4 regions of the Anoxybacillus sp. ST4 genome follow, and region 2 is predicted to be linked to each of the others. Evidence: riboswitches for the same ligand, from Rfam matches in the RefSeq annotation. Region 2 holds a riboswitch; each other region holds the start of a gene.

Region 1 (2,204 bases), on a different contig from region 2:
GCAAACTTTAAGAACGCCCCCCATACCCCGCCTGTTGCGTCTGGAAATGCTAGCGCAAGTTGTATCGATGTCATCACATACGTAGCTAAATTGGCAAACATCGCCGCCACAAAAACAGAAAGGCGCATCGAAATGCGAAGCTTTTGGCATGCAACAAACAACACGTACGCTACAAACGGACCGATAACCGCCATCGAAAACGCATTTGCACCGAGCGTTGTCAATCCACCATGCGCAAGCAATAATGCTTGAAACATTAACACAGCCGTACCGATGACCGTCATGACGAACGGCCCAAATAACAGCGCACCGAGGCCTGTCCCTGTCGGATGCGAGCTGCTTCCTGTGACAGATGGAATTTTTAAAGCGGAAAGAACGAATGTAAATGCGGTCGCTAGCGCAAGCAACATTTTCATTTCCGGCTGTTGTTTTACGATGCGCGTCATCGTCCGTAAACCGACGAAGAAAAATGGCAAAAATAACAACCACCAAACGAGCGCCCAATGCCAAGGTAAAAATCCTTCCATAATGTGCATCGCATATACTGAAGGTGAAAGCGCAAATAAAACGTAGACAGTCAAGCATGTACAAACGATCCACCATGCGTTTCGCTTCATTTTTCTTTCCCCCTTGTCGCAACGCTATGTTCGGGCATAACAAATTCTGTATGTTCATACGTATACGTGACGTAATCGCGCAATATGTTCCCGTCACGTACATGATTGCGTACAATGTCCCTCCCTATTTGTTCATCAATCGTACGATACCAAACACCTTCTGGATAAACGATGACGACACATGCATCTTCGCAGCGACCGTTGCATCGTGTACGCGTCGTATGAACGCGCCCATGTAACTGCAACCGATCAATTTCATCGCGAATCGCTTGCGTCACCTCTTCTCCTCCTTTTCTCATGCAGCTTCCTCCGTTGCAAATAAGCACGTGATGTGTCGTTCCTTGTAAATTCCATGTTGCCATATATGTCGCCCCTTTTTTCCAAAATAAAAAAGCACCTCTAGGTAGAGGTGCAGAAAAAAACGAAATATTCAAACAATCATGCATTCACAACCGTTGTATCTCTTATGGCGATTTCTTATCATGTATTCACAACCGTTGCTTTCCATCGTCTCCGCACGTCCACCTATATTCCCGTAGGCAGCCGACGTATCGCAAGCAGGCAGGTCTCCTGGCTTAGGTTCATCATTTCGTTGCGCCTTCCCAAAAATCAGTGGCATATTGCAACGAAACTCCCCATCACAGTGGCGGGTACCGCGACGGCTTTGCACCGTTCTTCCCTTTTAAGCATACGGACGTATGCACCGTACTTGCTCATCGTATATATTTTTCAAAGAGCGTAAATGTTAAGAATATAATACACCATTTTTTTCTTCTCGCCTAGCCTGTTTATAAAAAAAGAGCACCTTCCTATTCAGAAGGTGCTTTGTAATAATCGCACGAAAACCGTTTGACGAGCGTATGCGGAATAATGATGCGTTTAATTGGCTCATTCGGGTTTTCGATTTGTTGAATTAAATTTCTTGCTGCTTCAAAGCCGAGCTGGAAAATGTTAATGTCTACCGATGTTAATGGCGGACGGGAAATTTCTGATAAAAGCACGTTGTTAAAGCTCACGATCGACAAATCGGCTGGTACGCTTAACCCCATTTCCGCAAGCGTATTTAACACACCGAGCGCCATCAAATCGTCGGCGACAACGAGCGCAGTTGGCGGTTCTTTCAATGAAAGCAACCCTTTCATCGCCTCTTGGCCGCCTTCTTTTAAAAATTCTTCATGCACGATGTAATCTTTTCGATACGAAAGACTAGCCGATTTCAATGCTTTTTCATATCCGCGCAAACGATCCATCGTCACGATGAGATTTACATTTCCTCCGACAAAAGCGATGCGTTCATGACCGAGCTCAATTAAATATTCCGTCGCCTCGCGCGCGGCGCGAACGTTATCGTTATCAACGTGCGTAATTTGCTCCGCTTTTTTATGCGGTTTACCGATGACGACAAACGGCACGTCTTCTTTTTGTAAATACGCCATAATTTTATCGTTCGCGCGCGAATACAGCAAAATGACCCCATCGACGCGTTTTCCTTGCACCATATGGACGACGCCTTCATAAATTTCCGCTTCCGTCTCCCCTGTCGACAACTGCAACGCATATTGTCGATCATGCACCGCTTTGCTAATG
Region 2 (2,204 bases):
CTTCGTATTTTTCTCGGAATGAGCCTGAACCACGTTGTTCATCGTAAAAATCTTCAAGTCCTAATGGGTTTCCGTCTTTGTCTTTCCAACCCATCACTTGTTTCACTTCATGCGGGTCGAATAAATACCAATCACCACGTTTTTCGACTTGCTCCATAAATAAATCAGGAATGCATACACCGTAAAATAAGTCATGGCATTTTTGTCGCTCATCGCCATTGTTCAGCTTCGCATCTAAAAAAGAGAAAATGTCTTTATGCCAAACGTCTAAATAGACGGCAATCGAACCTTGACGTGTTCCTAATTGGTCTACGGATACCGCTGTATTATTTAATTGTCGCATCCACGGAATGACACCAGATGATACACCTTTAAATCCTTTAATATCAGAATTTCTTGCACGAATTTTCCCTAAATACACACCAATTCCACCGCCGCCTTTAGATAGGCGTGCAACGTCTGTATTCGATTCGTAAATGCCAATAAGACTGTCATCGACTGTATCAATAAAGCAGCTTGAAAGCTGTCCATAAGACTTTCCTGCGTTTGCATACGTTGGTGTCGCTACTGTCATATATTGATTAGATAATGCCCAATACGCTTCTTTTACAAGTTCCATGCGCTTTTCTTTCTTTTCGTTAGCCATGAGTGTTAGTGCAATCGTTAAAAAGCGCTCTTGTGGCAATTCGTAAATCTCACCATTGTAGCCTTTTGCTAAATAACGATCAACTAATGTTTTTAAGCCGATATATGTAAATCGTTCATCTTTTTTCGGATCGATCCATGCGCTCGCTTCTTGTAACTCCTCTTTCGTATATTGTTCAAGTAAAAATGAATCGTAAATGCCAAAATCGCAGAGCGTTGTTTGCAATTCATAAAAGTAGCGGTATGTTTCGGATGCATTGTAGCCGCGGTTTGTAGCTGCTTCATCGTATAGTTGTTGTAAATAGAGGCGAGCCGCTACAAATGTCCAATCTGGTTGTTCGACGGTGATTTCATCAAGTGCATTTAAAATGAGTTTGTTCATCATGTCGTCGTATTTTCGTGTGTGCGCAAGTGCACGCACGGTACGCTCGATGTACCGCTCACTCGATAAGTGTGGAAAGTCTTTGAAAATATGAGACAATAGTGTGCGAATCGTTTCTTCATTTACTTCAGTTCGTTCTTTTATGTGCATCATGTAAAATCCCTTCCCCTTATAAAATAAAAAACATCCGCTTTTGTTGAGCGGATGAAACGATGGAAAAAGGCACGCTTTCACCATCGTTTCATCTTCTCAATCCCCGAAGAATATGAAACGATACAAGCAAGGCAGGTCTCCTGACTCGCGCTTCATCCTACTTTGGATTCCTTCCCATATATGCGCCACAAAAGCTGACATATACAGTGGTGTTGTTTCCATTTCGTCTGCGCACACAGTTGCGGGGACAGTTCTGGATTCGCACCAGATTCCCTATTAAGTCCGTTCGGACACCTTTGCTTGTTGGTTACAATATATAGTTATTATATTGTTTATATATCACAATATGTTGTATGAAAAACGTTTACGTTTAAAACTATAGCGAAAAATCTCAACATTTGCAATCATTATTTTTCATCATTTGCTAAATAACGACGATCTTTCATAAACAGACGCCAAAAATAAATGAAACCTGGAAATAAAATTGCAAAGCCGACGATATATGTGATGAAAAGGGCGCGAAACGTATTGGGATGCGTAAATCCCGATTCGATCGTCACATCTGGATAAATCATATACGGTAAGTGGGCTTTCCCGTACGCGTAACTTGCACAAAAATATTGTAATACAATTGCTACAACCGCAAGACGCGGCATTCCGCGCACCGTTTTCTGCTTCCGTGAAGGAAGAAAAAGCGCTGCACCAGCTAGGAGAAATAGAACGACGGAAGCGGCAAGCCACGGCCAATGCGTTATCATTCCGTCGTATAACCAACGTGCTTCATGTCGCATCGTGACCATAATGAACAGCGAAGAAAGAAGGGCAAACGGTCCGATAATCAGTGCATCTCGCCGATAAATTGCATATGCTTCTGCTTCGTTAGCTTCGTTTGAGTAATCCGCAAGCAAAAGGGAAGAAAGAAAAAGTGTACTCGTAATCGCAAAAGCGATAAACGCATATTCATGCGGGCTTGTAAATAAGCGATCAAGGCGAAGACGACTGACGCCATCTATTGTTTCGACGA
Region 3 (2,204 bases), on a different contig from region 2:
TTTCATCTACGTGAAGAACGCGAGAAACCAACAACACCTTATGAAAAAGGGGACGAATGTCGGCCAGACATTCGCCGGCTTCCCGGTTGATCTTTACCAGCGTCCCTTCGCTGATCCAATGACTAACAACATCTTTAATGAGCTCTGCCGTCTGGTGATAAGGAAGCAATTGATATTTTGTGAGATAAACAAGCAGTGCTTTGACTCTTAGTTCATATTGTACTGGGTTCGTGACGCGGACAGGAAACTCCGCTTGGTGAAGACGATGACAATGGTGATAAAACTTGACTTCACATTCTTGCTGGGTGACTTCCATCGGCAAAGTTGGAAAGTCCCATACTTGTCGGGTAAGGCATTGATGGACCGGCACCTGTTCTAGCGATGCCCCGCACGCATCCTTGGCATTGGGTTACTCGGTGTACAACGATATGGTGCGGGTTAGCCACCTTTTGGAGCATATACCTCCGATGTCCGATCTGTCCACCTGGGCGCTTGCCTGTTTTCTTCCGCAAGGAGGTTCGAAGGACGAAACGGATCGGAAGAAGGCGACAAATAGCTGTTAGTACTGTTTTTTTCGTGCGTCCAACTACTCGCCCCCGTTATTGTAATTGTTCGATTTGATTCATTAATGTTTTGACTAATTACACAACAGCTTTAGGTCCTTGATGATACACGGCTAGAATTTATTCTTCTTTCATCGTCTTCACCTCTCCTGTCGATTAGTGATACCTTTAGACAGGAAATAGAAAGTTTTAAACGTATCTTTCTAACTTTCTCTAGTTGGAGGCTGAATAGTTACCTACGGCGTTACATCTCTCAAAACTCCACACGAGAAAATATTTCAGTTGAAAAAAACAAAAAGTTCGTTTATTCTGAATTTTATACAACAAAATAATAAGTTCACGCAACAGGTGGTTCACACATGCTGTGAATCTTAAAAGGGAAGTTTGGTGAAAATCCAACACGGTCGCGCCACTGTGATGCAGAGCTGTTTATCATCATCCACTGTTTCACGCGAAATGGGAAGGAGATAAACGGCGATGAAGCTAAGTCAGGAGACCTGCCTGTTGTATGCACTTACGACCTACGCGTCATAGGGAGGAGTGAGGACATATGATGTTGAGGCACTTCACGTATCTCAATACGAGTTAGCTATGCCCTCCTTCTGTTTGGAAGGGGGTTTTTCTGCTTGATTGGGATAAAATAACTGGAGGTGCTTGTATATGTTAATCTACAGTTCGAATGTAGGATATCCACGTATTGGAGAAAAGAGGGAATGGAAAAAAGCATTAGAATCTTTTTGGAATGGGCAAATGAACGAAGAGCAGTTCACAAAAACGATGGAAACGATTCGACTTGATTCGATTCGCAAACAAGTCGAGAAAGGAATTGATCTCATTCCGATCGGAGATTTTTCCTTATACGATCACGTGTTAGATACAGCATTTATGTTCGGATATATTCCAGAGCGATTCAAACAAATAGTTAATCCGCTAGAGCAATACTTTGCGATGGCGCGTGGCACGAACGGACAACATGCCCTTGAAATGACGAAATGGTTTAATACAAATTATCACTACATCGTTCCTGAAATCGGGCAAACTAAGCCGAAATTGGTGGAAAATCGGCTATTGAAAGAATACAAACTAATAAAAGAAACGTTCCATATTGAAGCAAAGCCTGTGTTACTTGGACCGATTACATTTCTTTTACTTTCGAAACAATACGATCGCAACGAATGGCGAAAGCATCTTGCACACTTAGTTCCTGTTTATGTGGAATTGTTAAAACAACTAGGTGAGGCTGGAGTGTCGTTCGTACAAATGGATGAACCGATTCTCGTTCAAGATATAGACGATGATATCATCAACGCATTTCATCATGTATACAACGTTTTTCACCGCGATATACCGAACATAAATATTATTTTACAAACGTATTTTGCTAGCGTATCTCATTACCGTGAAGTTGTTGCTTTGCCTGTCGCAGGCATTGGGCTTGATTTTGTTCATGATGATGGCGAAAACATGGAAGACATAAATACTTACGGATTTCCGAAAGATAAAATATTAGTTGCTGGTATTGTCGACGGCCGAAATGTATGGAAAAGTTCGCTTGTGCAAAAAGCGAAGCTCCTTCATCATTTAGCAGGCGTTTCTGAACAACTGATCATTCAACCGTCTTGCAGCTTAATACATGTCCCT
Region 4 (2,204 bases), on a different contig from region 2:
TAATGGCAGGGACGTCTTTCCATGCTGGGCGAGCGAGCACTTGCTCAACTGCGTTCGGCGTGTAATAACCGTACGTCGTAATAATGACATCCGGGTTTAACGCCACTGCATCTTCTTCTGTAAACATCGGCCATCCTTCTTGATCACCTGCCGCATTTTTCGCATGAATGATCGCTAACATTTCATCCATAAATGTTCCTTTTCCAGCTGTATAAATTTCTGGTGCAGGCGAGACTTCGATCCAAACGGTTGCTTCTTCTTTCACCTCTTTTGCTTTTTCAGCAATGGCATCGATTTTTTGCTTCATTTGTTTCACAACGTCCGATGCTTCTTTCGTTTTCCCTGTCGCTTTACCGATTAGTTCAATGGAAGCATACACGTCATTCAACGATGTAGCATTTGGCACAACAATGACTGTAATGCCCGCATCTTTCAATTGTTTTAATCCTTCTTCAGAGTTATGTGCACTTGACGCGTGTGCAAGCACAACGTCCGGCTGAAGTGCGATAATTTTTTCAACATTAAACTCCATGTCGCCGATTTTTTCTTTATTTTTCACATCTTCCGGATAGTTATCAAAATCGCTTACACCAACGATTTTGTCACCAAGTCCTAACGCATACGCAATTTCTGTATTGCTCGGGATAAGCGAAACGATCTTCGCTGGCTCCTTTTCAATCGTCACGTCACCAAACGCATCTTTTACTGTGACAGGAAATGCGACCTCCGCTACTTTCTCCTCTTGCTTTGTCTCTTTTGCCGGCTCTGCGTTATTCGCGCACGCCGCTAATCCGAGCGTCAGCACGAGCACCAAAAGCCATACATACTGTTTCCACTTTTTCATCGTTTTTCCCCCTCTTTATGTATATAAAAATAAAAAGCTCACCCCGAATGGAATGAGCTGGAAACAACAAAAGACAACCGTCACCTTTGTCGTTTCGACGTCTCACTCCCCGAAGACGCGAATGACGATGCAAAAAGGCAGGTCTACTGACTTATGCGTCATCCTACTTTGAAGCCTTCCCATACGAATTGTACAGTGGCGTCCTTCATTTCGTCAGCATTTACAGTTGCGGGGACAGTTCTGGACTTGCACCAGATTCCCTATTAAGTCTACTAGGTTTCCCATTCGACACCTTTTTGCAACGAACGTATACAATTGTCGAACAATTTTTACGTTTCTATCATAGCCGAAAACATCGCTTATGACAACAAAAATTTTCTATTTCAATGGAAGTGTAAATGTAAACATCGTTCCTTCGCCGAGCTTACTATGAACGGCGATCGTTCCTTTATGCGCCTCAACGATGTTTTTCGCAATCGCAAGACCTAATCCTGTGCCAGAGCGACCGCGTGTACGTGCTTTATCCGCTTTGTAAAAGCGCTCAAACACGAACGGCAAATCTTCTTCAGCAATGCCAGAGCCTGAGTCTCGAACAGAAATGCGCACCGCCTCTTCGTCCCCATCGACTATGACACGAACTTCCCCACCGTCATCTGTGTGACGAAGAGCATTATCAATTAAATTCGTCAGCACTTGTTCGATACGGTCAGGGTCAAGCAACACGACAAATTCTTCATTTATGTCCACGAGCAAGCGAACTCCTTTTTCTTTCGCTAACGCTTGAAACTTATGAATGATGCGCTCGGTGTATGAACGAAGCGGCACGCGCTCTTTATGAAGCGTTAAATGTCCTGCTTCCATACGCGCTAAATCAAGCAAGTCGTTAACGAGGCGACCCATGCGCAACGATTCATCATAAATGACTTTTGCCAATTCTTTCTTTTCTTCATCTGTCGCCGCGATGTCGTCGACAATGGCTTCACTATACCCTTGCAACATGGCGATTGGCGTTCGCAACTCATGCGAGACGTTGGCGATAAAATCTTTGCGCAACTTATCGAGCCGGCGTTCTTCTGTCATATCTCGAAGCACTGCAACCGCCCCGCGAATCACTTTGCCATTGTACAACGGCGTCATAACAATGACCCAATTGCGACCTTGTAAAGCAATTTCTGCTGCTTGTTCTTTCTCCTCCATGATGGCCTTTGTAAACAGTTCATTCACTTGGGGAGGAAGCGGCAGCAAGTCTTCACGATTCCCTTGTTCATAATACCAAGCTTGCAAAAAGCGGTCGGCAGGCGGATTCGTAACAAGCACTTCGCCATTTCGATTAAGTGTAATCACCCCGTCTGCCATGCTA

Evidence for each region. A riboswitch is a leader RNA that binds a small molecule or an ion and turns the genes downstream of it on or off. The one in region 2 is predicted to bind cobalamin.
Region 1: another riboswitch for cobalamin. It lies ahead of K1I44_RS05910 ((2Fe-2S) ferredoxin domain-containing protein); the one in region 2 lies ahead of K1I44_RS02335 (ribonucleoside-diphosphate reductase subunit alpha).
Region 3: another riboswitch for cobalamin. It lies ahead of metE (5-methyltetrahydropteroyltriglutamate--homocysteine S-methyltransferase); the one in region 2 lies ahead of K1I44_RS02335 (ribonucleoside-diphosphate reductase subunit alpha).
Region 4: another riboswitch for cobalamin. It lies ahead of K1I44_RS00570 (ABC transporter substrate-binding protein); the one in region 2 lies ahead of K1I44_RS02335 (ribonucleoside-diphosphate reductase subunit alpha).

Annotation. Positions count from the first base shown of each region.
Region 1 is NZ_JAHZOE010000005.1:112,974-115,177, forward strand. Features, by position in the region: gene K1I44_RS05905 (energy-coupling factor ABC transporter permease) at 1-617, opposite strand, end outside; gene K1I44_RS05910 ((2Fe-2S) ferredoxin domain-containing protein) at 614-979, opposite strand; cobalamin riboswitch at 1,161-1,341, opposite strand; gene K1I44_RS05915 (LacI family DNA-binding transcriptional regulator) at 1,427-2,204, opposite strand, start outside.
Region 2 is NZ_JAHZOE010000002.1:26,757-28,960, forward strand. Features, by position in the region: gene K1I44_RS02335 (ribonucleoside-diphosphate reductase subunit alpha) at 1-1,180, opposite strand, end outside; cobalamin riboswitch at 1,295-1,493, opposite strand; gene K1I44_RS02340 (cytochrome d ubiquinol oxidase subunit II) at 1,588-2,204, opposite strand, start outside.
Region 3 is NZ_JAHZOE010000034.1:8,960-11,163, forward strand. Features, by position in the region: gene K1I44_RS13645 (IS66 family transposase) at 1-316, opposite strand, end outside; cobalamin riboswitch at 893-1,082, shown strand; gene metE (5-methyltetrahydropteroyltriglutamate--homocysteine S-methyltransferase) at 1,224-2,204, shown strand, end outside.
Region 4 is NZ_JAHZOE010000001.1:96,319-98,522, forward strand. Features, by position in the region: gene K1I44_RS00570 (ABC transporter substrate-binding protein) at 1-844, opposite strand, end outside; cobalamin riboswitch at 964-1,155, opposite strand; gene K1I44_RS00575 (ATP-binding protein) at 1,223-2,204, opposite strand, start outside.